Regions from separate parts of the Paenibacillus sp. JL3B1040 genome, predicted to be linked through region 1. Evidence: riboswitches for the same ligand, from Rfam matches in the RefSeq annotation. Region 1 holds a riboswitch; each other region holds the start of a gene.

Region 1 (4,143 bases):
CCAATAATAATTTTGCCCTCTGGATGGCGATATAAATCTTTCCCCTTTTTCGGTCCTAATGCATAGGCTAATGTCAGCATTCCCAACCGGCCGGCGAACATGGTGAAACTGATCACGGCTTTCCCGAACGATGTCAAATCACCGGTCAGCCCCATGGAAAGACCCACGGTTCCGAATGCGGAAGTCGATTCAAACAGGATCGTTAAGAAGCTGGCATCCTCCGTGGTAGACAACACCATCGCAACGACAATCACAAGGAACAAGGCCAGCATCGTGATGGTGACGGCTTTAAAGATGCGCTCCTGGGCCAAGCGGTAACGAAAAAGGTCAAGATCCGTCCGGCCGCGAATCATGGAGATGACCGCACCAACCAGGATCGTAAACGTCGTCGTCTTAATGCCGCCCCCGGTGGAGCCTGGCGACGCGCCGATAAACATCAGGATAATGATAAAGAATTGGCTTGCTTGCCGCATCGCGCCGATATCCAGCGTATTGGCCCCCGCCGTTCTCGGCGTAGCCGACTGAAAGAAGGAACTCATGATTTTCGTTCCCATATCCAAAGGTTCCAGGGTTCTGGAGTTCGTATACTCAAAAATGAAAAACACCAAAGTCCCGACCACAAGCAGCGTCGCAGTCATCGACAACACCACTTTGGAATGCAGGGACAGCTTCCGCCGCTTCCGATACTCGATCAAATCGGACAATACGATAAAACCGAGTCCACCCGTAATAATCAAAGTCAGGGCAATGAAGTTGGTCATCGGATCGCTGACGTACTGGGTTAGGCTGCGATAATCGCCGAACAGGTCGAAACCGCCGTTGTTAAACAGCGAAACCGCGTGGAAGATTCCAAAATATATCGCACGGCCCAGCGGCATATCGAACGCCCAACGAACGGAAAAGAGGAATGCGCCGCAAGACTCGATAATCAGGGAGTACATCAACACTTTGCGGATCAGGCGGACAATGCCCTCCATCGTATTTTGGTTCATGGCCTCCTGGAGAATCAAGCGGTCTTTAAGCGAGATTTTCCGTTTAAGCACAAGCGAGAACAAGGTCGCCATGGTCATGAATCCGAGACCGCCGACCTGAATCAGCAGCATGATAATGATTTGCCCAAAGGGCGTAAAAAAAGTACCCGTATCCCGCACGACCAACCCCGTGACGCAGGTGGCCGAGGTGGCCGTAAATAAAGCGTCGATATACGGCAGTGATTTCCCCGTTACATTGGCGATCGGAAGCATCAGAAGCACCGAACCCAACAAAATGATGAGCCCAAATCCGATGACCAAAATCTGCGGCGGCGAAAAGCTAACTTTCTTGAATCGCAACTCGTTCACCTCATTGTAGTTAGAACAAAAGAAAAAAAGCACTGGAAATCCAATGCCTTTCGGTGTTTGGTTCCTGCTGCACAGGCCTACGAGGTTAGCTGACGGATTCGGACATGCACAGTTGCCCTATTCGCAGACCTTCCGCCGCTATCTAGCCGGCTGCACGAAGCCCTGTGAAATTCACCCCAAAAAGACGGTTCCCCCGTTTTCATAACGAAATTCGGCCGCTATTCTTTTCAATTGTTTTCATTCATTTTTCGTCAAATGGATTATATCCCTTATTTTCTTTCGCCACAAAGCTCTATTTTCAGGAAAAAGACCAAAAAAGGACGAAATCGGAGGGTGGATCAATAAACTTCGCCCTGAATCTGAGAGATGCGAAGCCTTGCCGGAGTTATTGCCGTTTCTCGTCATTTTTATTCCCGATCTGGCGTAGGGGGGGCGGCTGTGTTATCTTTACTTTGACGTACTTGAGGGAATTTCATACCTCATATAAAGAAGGGCATGTTCAAAAATCAACATTACTTCAAAAAAGGAGTTTTGCGAGTGAGTTCCTCCATGAAACCAACCGGCCGCAGGATGAAGACGAAAACCCTATGGCTACTGGCCGCTCTCGGCTTGATCGTGTTTATCGCCGTCCAATTGTTCCCGACGACCGACTCAGAGTCGCTGCAGTTGCAGCAAGCGGATGAGGTCATCAGCAAATCGAAGGCGGCGGACAGCGCAGCCGAATTCGCCGGGTCCGTCTTACATCTGGAACTGTCGGACCAAGTCAAAGATAAGGCTTTAATTACATACGAAACGCGTTCCGATCTGTTTGGTTATTTGACCAAAGAAGATCTGCTCGCTACGTACTTAAAAACTTATGAAAAGCAGTTTCCCTACGACGTCTTCCGCGTCCGTTACAACGATCCCGCCGGGACGTTAAGCGCTGTGACCATCGATGTCCACATGACGACCGGCCGAGTCGTCGGCTTCGAGGAAATCGCTTCCGCCACCAACGCCAACAAGCAAATGATGCTTGACCTGGGGGCGGAAACTACCGATTCCATGAAGGCTTGGGAAGGCGATTTGACATTAGCCGAGAAAGAACAGCTGGCGCTGCCTTACCTGAACGCCTTCGGATTTCAACCCGGCGATCTGGAGCTGGCTTCCGACGAAGAGGAGGTCGGTCTCCAATATCAAGTCAAAGACCACGCTTTGGGCGAATCGCAAGCGCAAATCAAGATCAGCTACGAATACGGCGCCGTATCCTCGCTGGAGCGCTATTTTACCGTCCCGCAGGCTCACAAGGACTACGTCGCCGGGCAGACGCAAATCGCCAATTGGCTCACCTATGCCGGATATGCTCTACTGACGTTCGTGCTGGCGATTCTCGCGATCGTATACAGCGCACTGACGCGGGCCCATACGTCGTTTAAGCGGGGAATCTTCCTGGCTTCGGCTTACTTCGTGTTATCCACGCTTGGAACGATCAACATGATGCCGGTCTTCCAAAAAGACGGCCTCGAACCCGGCGTGCTGATTTTCGGCTTCTTCTTCCAGGGCCTGGTGACGTTGTTCCTCGCCGCTTCCGTGTACTTCTCGTTGGTCGGCGGAGACGGACTGTGGCGGAAGAACGGCATCAACCTGTGGCCGCGAGCGCGGGAGGAAGGGTACGGCCGCCATGTGCTGACCTCGATGGCCGACGGCTATGCCTGGGCCCTGATCCTGCTGGGGGTTCAATCCGTTGCCTTCTTCATTCTGGAACGAACGATTCATACCTGGTCCACAACGGATGCAACGCAGTCGCCGTACAACATGATGGTTCCGCTCCTGTTCCCCCTGCTGGCATGGGTGGCGGGGATCGGGGAAGAGGCGGTGTACCGGCTGTTCGGGATCCCGATGCTGAAGAAAATGTTCCGCAGCACCTTCGTCGCCAGCCTGCTGTCGACCTTGATCTGGGCGTTTGGCCATACGTTGTATCCGATTTATCCGGTCATTTCGCGCCCGATCGAATTGACCCTTATCGGACTGCTGTTCAGCTTCGTGTTCCTGCGGTACGGGTTCGCCGCCGTTGTCTTCTCGCATGTCATCTTTGACAGCATCCTGATGGCGCTGAGCCTGATGTTTATGGGCGGAGCGCTGAACATCGGCGCCGGCTTGTTCTACATCGCGTTGCCGGCGATCGTCGCTTATGTCATTTACCTGTTCAACCCGCCAAGCAAGGAACGGAAGAACCCGCCTCAGCAGCAGCAAAAAGAGGAGCCGTATTTCACGACTCCTCTGGCGGATCCTCGTCCCGGAGGGCATTGATAATTTCGCGGGCTAATTTTTCCCCGATAGAAAGAGGCCGGAAGTCTTCGACGGAGGCCTCTTTTATTTTTTTCAGCGACCCGAAGTGCTTCAGCAGCGCTTTCCGGCGTTTCTCCCCGATGCCGGGGATCGCATCCAGCCGCGAGGTGACCATCGACTTGGCCCGCTGTTCGCGGTGGAACGAAATGGCGAAGCGGTGCACCTCGTCCTGAATCCGCTGCAGCAGATAGAACTCCTGGCTGTCGCGGGGGAGAAGAACCGGCTCCGGCGGGTCAAACGCCATCAACTGCGCCGTTTTGTGCTTGGCGTCCTTCACCAGCCCGCACACCGGGATATACAAGCCCAGCTCGTTCTCCAGCACGTCGGTAGCCGCGGAGATTTGCCCCTTGCCCCCGTCGACGACGATCAGATCGGGACGCGGCAGATTCTCCTTCAGCACCCGCTCGTAACGGCGGCGGATCACCTCGCGCATCGTCTCGTAATCGTCCGGGCCTTGCACGGTTTTCACTTTATATTT
Region 2 (4,143 bases), 340 kb from region 1:
GTATATAATAACGATATTCAATCCTATTAATATGAACTGGTGTATCATTGTGCTCTCTCCTAGAGCAGAAAGGCAATACTCCAATATTCCCCATTGGATGGAATATCCCCAAATTTCATGCAACATATAAATTGCCATATTAATCCATAGGAGTAATCCAATAGCGATCATCAAGAAAAAAATGATGTCATGCTTTTTAATGGTTATCATGACGGTCTTTTTTCCATTCATTTAAACGTGATTCTAATAACTTCATCAACTGAGGATCGGCCTGCTGCATCGCGTCGACCATATGATTTACCATCAAGTCCCCGTAGTCGTGAATTAAACCTACCGTAACAGTTTTCGTTTGTTCGGTAATAAATTCCTCCTTGCTTTGTACAGGTTCAAAATAACTCTGCCTGGCTCTCCCCTTCCCTATTGTTGTTTTCTTCAGATGCCCTTTTTCAATCAAGCGATTCATCACCGTCATCACAGCATTGAAAGATAAATCATCCTCCAGAAGAGACTGAACTTCTTTAATTGTTATTCTATTATGTTCCCAAATAATCTCCATGATTTGAGCTTCTAGTGAGCCAAAAAAGCGATTTAGCCCCTCCTCGTTTAAATACATCCGTTTAACAGACATGCTTTCACCCTTTCATCCTATACTACATATTGTAGTTAATAAACTTTCATTGGTCAATTTACAAAAATAATCATCCTCCTTGGATGATTATTTTTGCAAAACATAAGGACAAGCCGATAATTTCTTACAGCTTGTCCTTTTTATAGTTATTCTTGACCAATCATTTTAAGATAACTCTGCTCACTCACAACACGCCTTGCAGTAACATACCGCTCTTTATAATAAGATTCTGACAAACTGCTTATTCTTACACCTTTACTACTTGAAGAGTGTGCAAACTTATTGTCGCCGATATAGATGCCTGCATGAGAAATACCCTTCCCATCCGTATTAAAAAATACCAAATCTCCAGTTCGAAGTTTGTCCTGATCCACCGGAGTTCCCTCTTTTGCCTGGCTTTTTGACGTACGAGGCAAATCCAAATTGAACTTATCAAAAACATATAAAATAAAACCCGAGCAATCAAAACCGGCTACTGTTGTACCTCCATACAAGTAAGGAGTCCCCACCACTTTATCTACTTCATTTTCAAGTTTGGCCGAACTAGCAAAGGAACTGGTAGCGCTCGCTGAAAAAATAAGTGCTGCACCTAATGTCGATAAGATCAATTTTCTCAAATATGTAGTCTCCCTTCGATGCCTACGGAGTTAGCTGAGGGTTCGGTAGAAGGTTCCCTATATTCTTTTTACGAAAAGAATAATTCACCCAAAATTGGTTCCCCCGTTTTCTGTTAAGAAATTCGGCAAAAATTAATTTTTTGTAACCCTACATAATGTAGTCTATTTTCTGTTATTTTGTCAATCCTTATTTTTATAGAAGTACAAAAAATGTAATATGAATGTTTAATCACTTACTGAGGGCTTTCGGAAGCTATTAGAAATGTCGAAACAGATGATTTTTATAAAAATAAGAACGTATCGAAAATTGACATTATCAATATACCATATTTATACTACTGCTTGTAGGGTTACAAGATTTTAATTATTTAGTTACCGTTCTTACATAGTGTATATGTCCTTTATAAGATGAAATTAAGAATGCCATAGCCTCTTCTACAATATGTCCATGTTGGAATAAGAACAGGGAAGGTGGTGATTAAAATATCACATAGAGGTTAAATTAAATACTTAAAAATAACAAATTATGCGAAGGAGCAAGATCATGAATAACAATCATAAACATGATCAAAGCGATCATTCCCGTCGTTCTTCTGAACATCAACATAAAGAACAGCACCACGAACCCAACGAACACCAACATCACCAACATGATGAGCATGAGCAACATCAGCATGTAAGACACGAGGATCATCATCAGCATGATGAGCACCAACATGGAAACCATGTTATGCACGCTGGCGGACATGATCATTCCGGCCATCATGGGCATATGGTTGAAGATTTTAAGAAACGTTTCTATATATCCTTAATTATCACGATTCCGATCCTAATCATTTCCCCAATGATTCAAATGTTCATGGGCGTAAGCTGGCGATTTCCGGGGGATACATACCTTCTGTTCCTCTTGTCCTCATTTGTCTTCTTCTATGGGGGCTGGCCTTTTATTAAAGGGGCTAAGGATGAACTTTCCGTAAAAAACCCGGGCATGATGACTCTCATCTGTCTCGCCATCGTTGTTGCGTATGTTTACAGTACAAGCTCTACTTTCGGACTCACCACGACAGACTTTTTCTGGGAGCTTGCCACGTTAATCGACATTATGCTACTCGGGCATTGGATTGAGATGAAGTCCATCATGGGGGCCACTAAAGCTTTAGAGGAGCTCGCAAAACTTATGCCTTCCGATGCACATTTGGTAAAAGAAAGCGGCGAGATTATCGAAATCGATGTCACTGAACTAAAAAAAGGCGATATCGTACTCGTGAAACCGGGTGAAAAAGTTCCGATCGACGGTCAGATTACTGAAGGCGAAACCTTGATTGATGAATCGATGCTGACCGGCGAATCCGTACCGAATGCAAAACAAGCTGGCGACCAAGTCATTGGTGGTTCCATTAACGGTCAGGGCTCTGTCAAGATTTCCGTTCAGAGCGTAGGCAAAGAAACGTACCTCTCGCAAGTGATTGCACTCGTTCAAGAAGCCCAGGCTTCCAAGTCCCGAGCACAGGATCTGGCGAACCGTGCCGCTAAGTGGCTCTTTTACGGTGCATTGGTGGTAGGGATTCTCACCTTTTCCGCATGGATTGCACTCGGGTATTCGCTCTCCTTTGCTTTGGAACGTATGGTTACCGTGTTGATAATCGCATGTCCACATGCGTTAGGGCTCGCCGCTCCGCTTGTTATTGCAACTTCGACATCGCTTGCCGCGAAGAACGGGCTCTTGATTCGCAACCGAACCGCATTTGAAGGTGCACGGAATATCCAAGCCATTGTGTTCGATAAAACAGGAACTTTAACCAAAGGGGAATTCGGGATTACGAATATCCATCTCGGAAACGTATCTTCCGAGACGGAACTTCTTACCAATGCAGCGAGCGTAGAGACACATTCCGAGCATCCAATCGCCCGAGGCATTACAAAAGCTGCAAAGGAAAAAGGGATTCAGCTTAAAGAAGTGACTGACTTCAAAGCACTCCCGGGTAGTGGCCTCCAAGGGGTTGTGGATGGTAAGGAAATTATGGGGGTAAGTCCTGTATACGTAAAGGAGAAGCACCTTCCGTTTGATGAGGTACGCTTTAATCAATGGTCGCAAGAGGGGAAAACCGTTGTCTTTATCCTCGTTGATGGTCAAGTGGCCGGGATGATCGCACTGGCAGATATGATCCGAGATACAGCCAAAGATGCCGTTCAGGAACTGAAAGATATGGAAGTTAAATCCATCATGTTAACGGGGGATAACCAAAAGGTAGCCCAATATGTCGGTAAGCAGCTAGGCTTGGATGAAATCTTCGCCGAAGTTCTCCCCCATCAAAAGTCGGATAAAATCGACCAGATTCAAACAAAAGAAGGTTTGCGTACAGCGATGACCGGAGATGGAGTTAACGATGCTCCAGCGCTTGCCAAGGCAGATTTAGGGATCGCGATCGGTGCGGGCACTGATGTGGCGATTGAGACAGCTGACGTCGTACTTATCAAGAGCAATCCGCAAGATGTCGTCAATATCATTAAGCTTTCCAGAGTGACCTATCGCAAAATGATGCAAAACTTATGGTGGGCGACAGGTTATAACATCGTTGCCATCCCGCTTGCTGCAGGCGTCCTAATGCCGTTTGGAATTATTCTGGACCCCGCGATCGGCGCCATCCTGATGTCTTTAAGCACCGTCATTGTAGCCATCAATGCCAAATTATTGAAACTATAAGCAAAAAACTCCTGCCATTTCGGCAGGAGTTTCTTGGCCTAAGAATGTATCAAACTTTGAACCAGAAAGTCCTCATATTCAAAATATTTACATAAAGCTTATCCTTTCGGCCCGCGGTTAATAGGGCATTATCAAATCATGTTTATTAAATGGCCGAATTATGATCTTCATGCCAAATTTCATGAATCACATCT
Region 3 (4,143 bases), 1.8 Mb from region 1:
GTTCGATGTGGAGATTGCGAAGGAAATCGCCAAGGATTTGGGCGCCGAAGTGGAAATCAAGGATTTGAAATTCGACACCCTGCTGAACGAACTGTCGAGCGGCCGGGTCGATCTGGTCATCTCGGGGTTGAGCCCAAAGCCTGAACGTGCCGAACAAATCGACATGTCTAAAATTTATTTTAACGCCGAGCAGGCCGTAGTTACCCGCGCGGCAGACAAAGACAAATTCGGTACCGTGGAATCGCTGGAAGGCGCCAAAATCGGCGTTCAGCAAGGGTCAATCCAAGAGGACATGGCCAAGGAAATCCCAAATGCCAAATTGACTTCGCTAGCTAAAATCAACGATATTATTATGCAACTCAATACCAATCGCGTGGATGCAGCCATTCTCGACGGCCCGGTTGCCGCAGCCTTCGTGAAGAAAGTCGATGGACTATCGATTACGGATGCAGAGCTGGAGAACGAGGATGAAGGTTATGTGGTCGGCGTGAAGAAGGGCAACACGGAACTGCTGGATCAAGTAAACGCAACACTGGATCGTTTGCTTACCGACGGCAGTATCGACAAGTTTGTCGCCGAAGCGAGCGATCTGGCCATCAAATAGGATGGATTCGAACCTGCAGAAAATAGCGAAACCCATTCGCTATTTTCTGTTTTTTTGCGCAAGGGTTTGAGGTAAAGGAGGAGGAAGGAAGGCAATATGGATCTTATATCGATGTTTATGGAATACCGGAGTTATTTCTTGGCCGGCGTGCAGTATACGCTAATCTTGGCAGCGATCAGCGTGTTTTGCGGCTTTATCCTTGGATTGTTGATCGCGCTGCTGCGTATGTCGCCTTGGAGAATCATACGTTTCTTCGGCCATGCCTGGGTCGAATTTCTGCGCGGCACGCCAATGATGGTTCAGCTCTTGATTATTCACTACGGGTTTGCGTTTATGTTTGACGTTAACTTCACGCCGATTCAATCCGGGGCGATCACGCTGTCGATCAACAGTTCGGCTTATTTGGCGGAAATTTTCCGGGCCGGCATTCAAGGCGTCGATCGGGGGCAAGGAGAAGCGGCCCGTTCCTTGGGAATGACCAAAGGGATGACTATGCGCCACATCATCATTCCGCAAGCGATCAAATCGGTGCTTCCCGCCATCGGCAACGAGTTTATTACAATCATCAAAGAATCGTCGATCGTATCGATCATCGGTACGGCCGAGCTGATCTATCAAGCGCAATCGGTCGTGACGATCACGTACGACGGGATGACGCCGTATTTGATCATCGCCATCATGTACTTTATTTTGACATTCACCTTGTCCCGCATTTTGGGCGTGTTCGAAAGGAAGTTGAAGACCAGTGATCACCGTTAAAGACTTGCATAAAAAGTTCGGCCAACTGCATATTTTGCGCGGCATCGACCTGGACATCTCCAAAGGCGAAGTCGTCGTCGTCATCGGTCCGAGCGGTTCGGGGAAGAGTACGTTCCTTCGTTGCTTGAACCTGCTGGAGGTCCCGACGGAAGGCGAGATCACGTTCGAAGGCGCTTCGATTACCGCCAAGGGACATAACATCAACCAAACCCGCGAGAAAATGGGAATGGTGTTCCAGCATTTCAATTTGTTCCCGCACAAGACGGTCATCGACAACATTACGTTAGCGCCGATTCGCGTGAGAAAGCTCGACAAAAGCAAGGCGGAAGCCATCGCCATGGACTTGCTCCGCACGGTCGGCCTTGAAGATAAGCGGGACGCCTACCCGGCGCAGCTGTCCGGCGGCCAGAAGCAGCGGATCGCCATCGCCCGCGCGCTAGCCATGGAACCGCATGTCATGCTGTTCGACGAACCGACTTCGGCGCTGGACCCGGAAATGGTCGGCGAAGTGCTCGACGTCATGAAGAGCTTGGCGGAACGGGGGATGACGATGGTCATCGTCACCCACGAAATGGGGTTTGCCCGCGAGGTCGGCGACCGCATCCTGTTTATGGATCAAGGCGTCATTTTGGAGCAGGGTACGCCGCAAGAGGTATTTGGCGCACCGCGGCATCAGCGGACACAGGATTTTCTGAGCAAGGTATTATAAAGGCCCATGTAACCGTCCGAAATCAAAAATTCGGGCGGTTATTTTTTGCCCTTTTTCGGGCCGAACGCACGCTCGGTTTTAACCTTGATTTTACGTTCGAACACAAAAATGTAACCCGACCTATCAAGGTTTCAAGCCACTTGGTGGGAATTACCTGAGCTATTGGTTACAAAATTGTGATATATTCAATAAGCCGAAACCTGAAACCGAGGTGCGGGGGACGAAAGCTGGAAACGAACGGCGATAAACGAGCTTCGTTTTCTTGGGGTGAAGCGCAGCCCAATAGGGAGCGCCGGGAATGTTCCTTTTTTCCGAATCCGACAACTAACTCCGCAGGCGCAGTAAAAAGGAGGATCATTCATTGATAAGTCGCATCGGTTCCAAAATTGCCGCATCGGCGTTGATCGCCGCAAGTATGACAATCACGCTGCTGACGGCTTCCGTTCATGCAGACGCGGTACATAAAGTCGTGGAAGGAGACACCTTTTATCTTCTTGCCAAACATTACAGAGTGGATCTGAACAAGCTTATGGCCGCAAACCCATCCGTACATCCGCAGAACATATATGAAGGCCTGAATATCATCATTCCGGGGGCTGAAACCCGTGCGATCGCCTTAGCTTCCGCCGCGCCAGCCAAACAGGAGGCTGCGCCGGCCGCCGCCCCCATGACGGCTGCCGCTTCCAAACTGAAGGTCATGTCCAGCGACAAGATCGTTGAGGCTTGGGGGAAAACGTTCACTTACTCGCATACCATCGCCGTCAAAGCCTCGGCTTATTCGGCATCGGCTAGCGAAAACGGGAAATGGGGCGCGGTAGATTACTTCGGCAACCCGCTGAAGCTGGGTACCATCGCCGTCGATCCGAAGGTCATTCCGATGGGGACGAAGGTGCTCGTAACCGGACACAACCATGACGGCCTGCCGGATCAAGCCTTTGTAGCTACGGCCTCCGACCAGGGCGGTGCGATCAAAGGCAACCGCATTGACATCTTCATTCCCGGCAGCGCCGCTTCCGTGAAATCATTCGGTTATCAAGACGTCACCCTTTACGTGTTGAACTAGGACAAGCAGAGCTCCCTCGACGAGGGAGCTCTGCTTCGTTAGCGGTATTTGGTCGTTTGCAGCAACTCGGCCAGATCGACAAAATGATAGCCCTGCGCCTGCAGAGCATCGATAATCTCCGGCAGCGCCTGAATCGTGCCGGTGAGATTGGAGCCGACGCCACCTCCCGAATGATGCAGAATGATGGAGCCGGGGCCCGCCGTGCCGATGACGTTGGATTTGACTTTATCCTTATCGAGCCCTTTCCAATCCTGCGAGTCCACATTCCAGTTGACGAGGGTGTAGCCGTTTCTCTTGGCCCATTTCACCTGTTCCTCCTTCACCTCACCATAAGGCGGACGAATTAATTTGGGACGATACCCGACGGTGAGCTGAACGATTTTCTCCGTACGCAGAATTTCGGTTTGGAACTGTTTGACGGAATGATTGTGAAAATTCGGATGACTGAAGGAGTGATTGCCGATGAGATGACCTTCCTGATGCATCCGCCGCATCAAGGCGGGAAATTTCTTAGCCCTCGCTCCAACGACAAAGAAGGTCGCTTTGACCCCTTTACGGTGAAGCACGTCGAGAATTTGCGGCGTGAACCGCGGGTCGGGACCGTCATCGAAGGTCAGCGCAATCTGCTTCACTTCCGGACCACGGAATTTGAAAGTTTCCGAGTATTTGCGCCGCAGCTCGCCGAGATCCACGGGTCTCGCAACGACGGGTGCTGACTTGTTCCCCTCCAGATTGGCCGGCGATCCCGGCCCCTGCGGTTCAAGAACGGCAGAGGAGGCATCAACTTTATAGAGTCCGGAGCCGCCGAGCGTCAACAAAGAAACGACCGTGAACAAGACCCAAGCTTTCTTTATCAGCATAAGCAATTTAAGTCCTCCTTCATCCCAATACTGTAACTGCTGCGGTTTAGTATTCCCTAACCCTTGCAGAAAATAATGAAAACGTGAAAAAAGTCACGGTTTTCGACTTGTTGTTGGTGATGTGAGATATATCACAGACGATCCTTGC
Region 4 (4,143 bases), 1.3 Mb from region 1:
GCCTACCGCGCTGTCGCAAATTCTGTTCCTGCTGGAAGGGCAAATCAATTTATGGAGCAATCCGGATGTTCGGTTATATTGCTGGCTACTGGGGGGAATGGCGGTTGTCCGCATGATCCTGACCCCGTTGATTCAAGCGGGGATCTTCTACGGCTTCACGCCGGCCGATCAACAAAACCCGGGTTTCCCCCTCTTCCGGGGAATGAAGAAGTTCGGCAAGCCGGTGATTCTGTTTTACGCACTGGAGCTTATGCTAACGATGCTGCCCGCCTTCTGGATTGTGCCCCGGCTGCTATCCCTTTGGCCGGAGTTGGCGGGGGGAGGAGGAGCCCCGCTTAGGGCCTGGCTCGTCGGGATCGGCTTGGTGCTGGGCTGGTTGATCTATGGCTGGTTAATCCGGCAGTTCCTGTTATTTGCCCAGTTCGGTTATTTGTTTAAAGCCGGCGTCTGGAGTTCCCTATTGCTCTGCTTCAAGAGCCTCCTGCAAGCGATCGGCATCACGGCGATTCTCGGGGCTTTTGGTGTGCTTCTTTTCCTGCTGTTCGGGACGGTCTCCTGGTTTTGGACCGGCCTGTTGGCCCTTATCCTGCAGCAGATCTACCCTCTTTTTCGCAGCGCATTTAAAGTTTGGAAGGTCTCCTCTCAATTTCATCTTTGGCAGTCGAAAGCACGAAAAAGTTAAAATTTTTTTACCCCTCCAAAACCCAGTAAAATCAAGGCCTTCGCCGTTTGGCGAAGGCCTTGATCCCTATTTCCCCTCTTAATCTTGCGAATTAACCATTGCCAAAAGATACCTGGCTTTGTTACAATAACAACAACGCAATTTCAGTAACAGTTTTGTAATTATTTTTGTCATCATTGGCAGGAGAATGACGCCGGATGTCGAATAAGTAAATTCAGGTGTGAAATCAAAGCCGAATTCCCTTCACCAGGGAAACGGGGGAACCACTTTGGGTGAATTGGTCTCGTCTTAGAGGGATCATAGGGAACCTTCAACCGAATCCTTAAGCTAACCTCGTAGGCATTGGAAGGAGCATAACTTCTTGAAGAAGCGTTTGACGGTAGCAGCAGTAAGTTTTGCCTTACTTTTCACCATTGGAACTGGTAGCGTTTTCGCCGATTCCAAATTGGACAGCGTAATCGACGGCGCGTTGGGAAGCAACTACGTTTCCGGCGGCACCACCACAGACGGTTTCGACTGTTCCGGATTTACCCTGTACGTCTTCTCGAAAATCGGCATCAAGCTGCCTCACCAATCCGGCTCTCAGTACAAAATGGGAACCGCAGTCGAGAAAAGCGAATTGATCACCGGCGATTTGGTCTTCTTCAATACTTCCGGCAAAGGCGTTTCCCATGTCGGCATCTACGTCGGCGACGGCAAATTTGCTCATGCCTCCTCTTCCAAAGGCGTAGTCATCAGCAAATTAAGCGAGAAGTATTACGTCGAGCGTTACGTTGGAGCTAAACGCATCATGAGCACCGACAAGTATGAAGATGTAACCGGTGATGTTACTGATCACGATGATGTTCAATAAGAACCGCCACGAAGCCTGTGGGGATGTTGATCACAACGTCTCTGCGGGTTTTTTTCTTTTCCGTTGCCCCCCCTTAGGAACCATTTATCCTCGATTTTCTTCGTCAAAACAGGCCAAAAGAAGCCTTTTCCCCAATAAACTTGTCAACTCTGGACGCCTTTGGTAAAATGAACAACGTAAATGGTAACAACTTTGTAATGATTGCTGTAATTGATCTTAAGGCAACAGCTTGGGTGCAACCTACAACGAAACTGCCGAATTCCCAAGCACCCGGGAAACGGGGGACCCAGCATAGGGTGAATTGGTCTCAACAATAGGGTACAGGTTCAAAAAGTTAAGTTTGGAGCACCGAGAAGGTTGGATGAAAGATGACTTTTTAACCCTCCTTGTATAGTGAGATCATAGGGGAACCTTCAACCGAATCCATAAGCTAACCTCGTAGGCCTTGGAAGGAGTTTGACATCTTGAGAAAGACCTTGACAGCAGCGGTAACGAGTTTGGCTCTTCTGTGCACGTTGGGGGCGGGGAGCGCCTTTGCCGACGCGCAAGCCGCAGAACCGACGCCGCTAGCCAGCATCGTCGATTCCGTGTACGGGACACCCTACAAATTTGGAGGCACCACCACATCGGGATTCGATTGCTCCGGGTTTACCCGGTACGTGTTCAGCCAAATGGGCATCAAGCTTGCACGCGTATCTTCCGCCCAGTATAAGCAGGGAACGCCGGTAGCGAAGAGCGAACTCCAGGCAGGGGATCTCGTCTTCTTCAAAACCACGGGGGCAAGCAGAGTTTCTCATGTCGGCATTTACGTCGGCGACGGCGAATTCGCTCACGCATCCTCATCCAAAGGCATTCGCATCGACAAGCTGAGCAGCAGCTACTACCAGAACCGCTACGTTGGCGCGAAGCGGGTTCTCAGTAAATACGGATACTCCGTCTACGCTGCGGAATCTTAATCTTATTCTTACGGGTTTCAACAAGTTCATCGTCTCTCGCCGCAAGCCCAAGTTTCCGACTCGGAACAGCTTGCGGTCTTTTTTGTCCGCACCCCTATCTATATAACGAGACATCCGGCCAAAAGGTTACCGGAAACTTGGAAATCCGGCGAAAAAAACCATGAGTTACCTCCTGAAGGCAAAGGACTTTACAAGCCAAGTAAATCCGGCTATTGTGAGGGTAATAGAAGAAAACACGACGGATTTACCTCTAACAAAGGAGGGGCAATATGGACCAAACGATGTCTCCGTTTCGGATCGTGCCGATGGAAGAAGCGCATGGCGAAGTCATATGTACCTGGCGTTACGATTCCCCGTACGATATCTACAGCTGGCTGCCCTGGAATCAAATGAAAGCGCTCGACGTGGAGTTTGGAAATCCGGCGATCCGCGCCGAGCAGTATGTCTCGGTACTAAATGAGGCTGGCGACCTGGCCGGCTTTGCCCAATATTTCCCGATGGAGGGGGTGACCCGGCTCGGGATCGGCATGAAGCCTGACCTTTGCGGACAGGGGTTGGGCAAGCGGTTTGTCTCGGTCATCGTAGAAGAAGCCCGGCGCCGCAAACCGGACAACCAAATCGACCTTGAGGTGCTCACGTGGAACACTCGGGCGATCCGAGCCTACCAGAAGGCCGGGTTCGTCATCACCGATCTTTATGAGAAGATGACGCCCGGCGGTGTGTCCAAACCGTTTTACTGCATGGTATATAAGGGGCAACCCGGATAAGGGCGAGCTCCTTTTTTACACCTCGGACCAAACCTCGCTATGACATACGGCACACATTTAGGTGAATGTCCGTTATTTTTGTTCCTATTTTTGACACAAAGACTATGATCGGACAGCGTGTTCCGTTATAATGTTAGGTAGTATACATAGGAGGGGCGATTGGAATGCAAAAGTGGATCATGAGCGGTTTGTTCGTCATCGCAGGAGCTTTGGCCCTTGTATTGATGTTCACCCTGCCAAGCCGGGAACAGGCCGAGCAGGAAGCCAAACCGCAATTGCCTGAAATCACGATGAATGCCGAACAAGCCGAAGCCATCGTCAAAGCGAATTGCATCTCCTGCCATGGCGATACGCTGCAAGGCGGAGCGGGCCCGGATCTGCAGAAGATTGGCTCGGAGTTGACGGCGGAACAGCTGTATTCGATTATTGCTAAAGGGAAAGGCGGCATGATGCCCTCTTTTAAGGATCGTTTAAAGGAAGAGGAAATCGCTAACGTCGCCATGTGGCTTGCGGAGAAAAAATAAAGGCATACGAAAAGCACGCCCGCCGGGAATATCATGTTCCCGGCGGGCGTATTTTGTCCACACCGATCAGACCTGATCTCTTGAAAAGTTAATCTCCCGAGTGCATCTTCTCGAACGCCTCGTTGTATTGCTGAGCCTCTTTGATGTCGACAGCCGTAATGCCACCTTCCTCCCATGAAGTCAGGCGGAGCGTTACCGTTTTATAGTCAATGGTGATGAACGGATGGTGATTAAACGCTTCCGAGATCGCCGCAACCTCATCGACAAACGCGATCCCCTTCATAAAGTTGGAGAACGTGTATTTGCGGAAAATCCATCGCCCCTCCTCAAGCTCCCAGCCTTCCAGCTTTTCCAAATGCGC

The links. Region 1 has a riboswitch for cyclic di-AMP ahead of ACZF99_RS21345 (TrkH family potassium uptake protein). Riboswitches for the same ligand answer to the same signal wherever they lie in the genome.
Region 2: another riboswitch for cyclic di-AMP. It lies ahead of ACZF99_RS19535 (C40 family peptidase); the one in region 1 lies ahead of ACZF99_RS21345 (TrkH family potassium uptake protein).
Region 3: another riboswitch for cyclic di-AMP. It lies ahead of ACZF99_RS12855 (3D domain-containing protein); the one in region 1 lies ahead of ACZF99_RS21345 (TrkH family potassium uptake protein).
Region 4: another riboswitch for cyclic di-AMP. It lies ahead of ACZF99_RS00555 (C40 family peptidase); the one in region 1 lies ahead of ACZF99_RS21345 (TrkH family potassium uptake protein).

The regions. Positions count from the first base shown of each region.
Region 1 covers NZ_CM169317.1:4,667,853-4,671,995, forward strand. Annotated here, with positions in the region: gene ACZF99_RS21345 (TrkH family potassium uptake protein) at 1-1,340, opposite strand, end outside; cyclic di-AMP (ydaO/yuaA leader) riboswitch at 1,400-1,567, opposite strand; gene ACZF99_RS21350 (CPBP family intramembrane glutamic endopeptidase) at 1,911-3,626, shown strand; gene uvrC (excinuclease ABC subunit UvrC) at 3,586-4,143, opposite strand, start outside.
Region 2 covers NZ_CM169317.1:4,325,360-4,329,502, forward strand. Annotated here, with positions in the region: gene ACZF99_RS19525 (M56 family metallopeptidase) at 1-231, opposite strand, end outside; gene ACZF99_RS19530 (BlaI/MecI/CopY family transcriptional regulator) at 197-628, opposite strand; gene ACZF99_RS19535 (C40 family peptidase) at 775-1,245, opposite strand; cyclic di-AMP (ydaO/yuaA leader) riboswitch at 1,250-1,383, opposite strand; gene ACZF99_RS19540 (copper-translocating P-type ATPase) at 1,790-3,949, shown strand; gene spoIIP (stage II sporulation protein P) at 4,095-4,143, opposite strand, start outside.
Region 3 covers NZ_CM169317.1:2,857,936-2,862,078, reverse strand. Annotated here, with positions in the region: gene ACZF99_RS12870 (transporter substrate-binding domain-containing protein) at 1-604, shown strand, start outside; gene ACZF99_RS12865 (amino acid ABC transporter permease) at 701-1,363, shown strand; gene ACZF99_RS12860 (amino acid ABC transporter ATP-binding protein) at 1,350-2,072, shown strand; cyclic di-AMP (ydaO/yuaA leader) riboswitch at 2,254-2,426, shown strand; gene ACZF99_RS12855 (3D domain-containing protein) at 2,434-3,135, shown strand; gene ACZF99_RS12850 (polysaccharide deacetylase family protein) at 3,174-3,995, opposite strand.
Region 4 covers NZ_CM169317.1:121,749-125,891, reverse strand. Annotated here, with positions in the region: gene ACZF99_RS00565 (hypothetical protein) at 1-682, shown strand, start outside; cyclic di-AMP (ydaO/yuaA leader) riboswitch at 903-1,039, shown strand; gene ACZF99_RS00560 (C40 family peptidase) at 1,044-1,535, shown strand; cyclic di-AMP (ydaO/yuaA leader) riboswitch at 1,778-1,995, shown strand; gene ACZF99_RS00555 (C40 family peptidase) at 2,000-2,491, shown strand; gene ACZF99_RS00550 (GNAT family N-acetyltransferase) at 2,761-3,258, shown strand; gene ACZF99_RS00545 (c-type cytochrome) at 3,423-3,782, shown strand; gene ACZF99_RS00540 (4a-hydroxytetrahydrobiopterin dehydratase) at 3,871-4,143, opposite strand, start outside.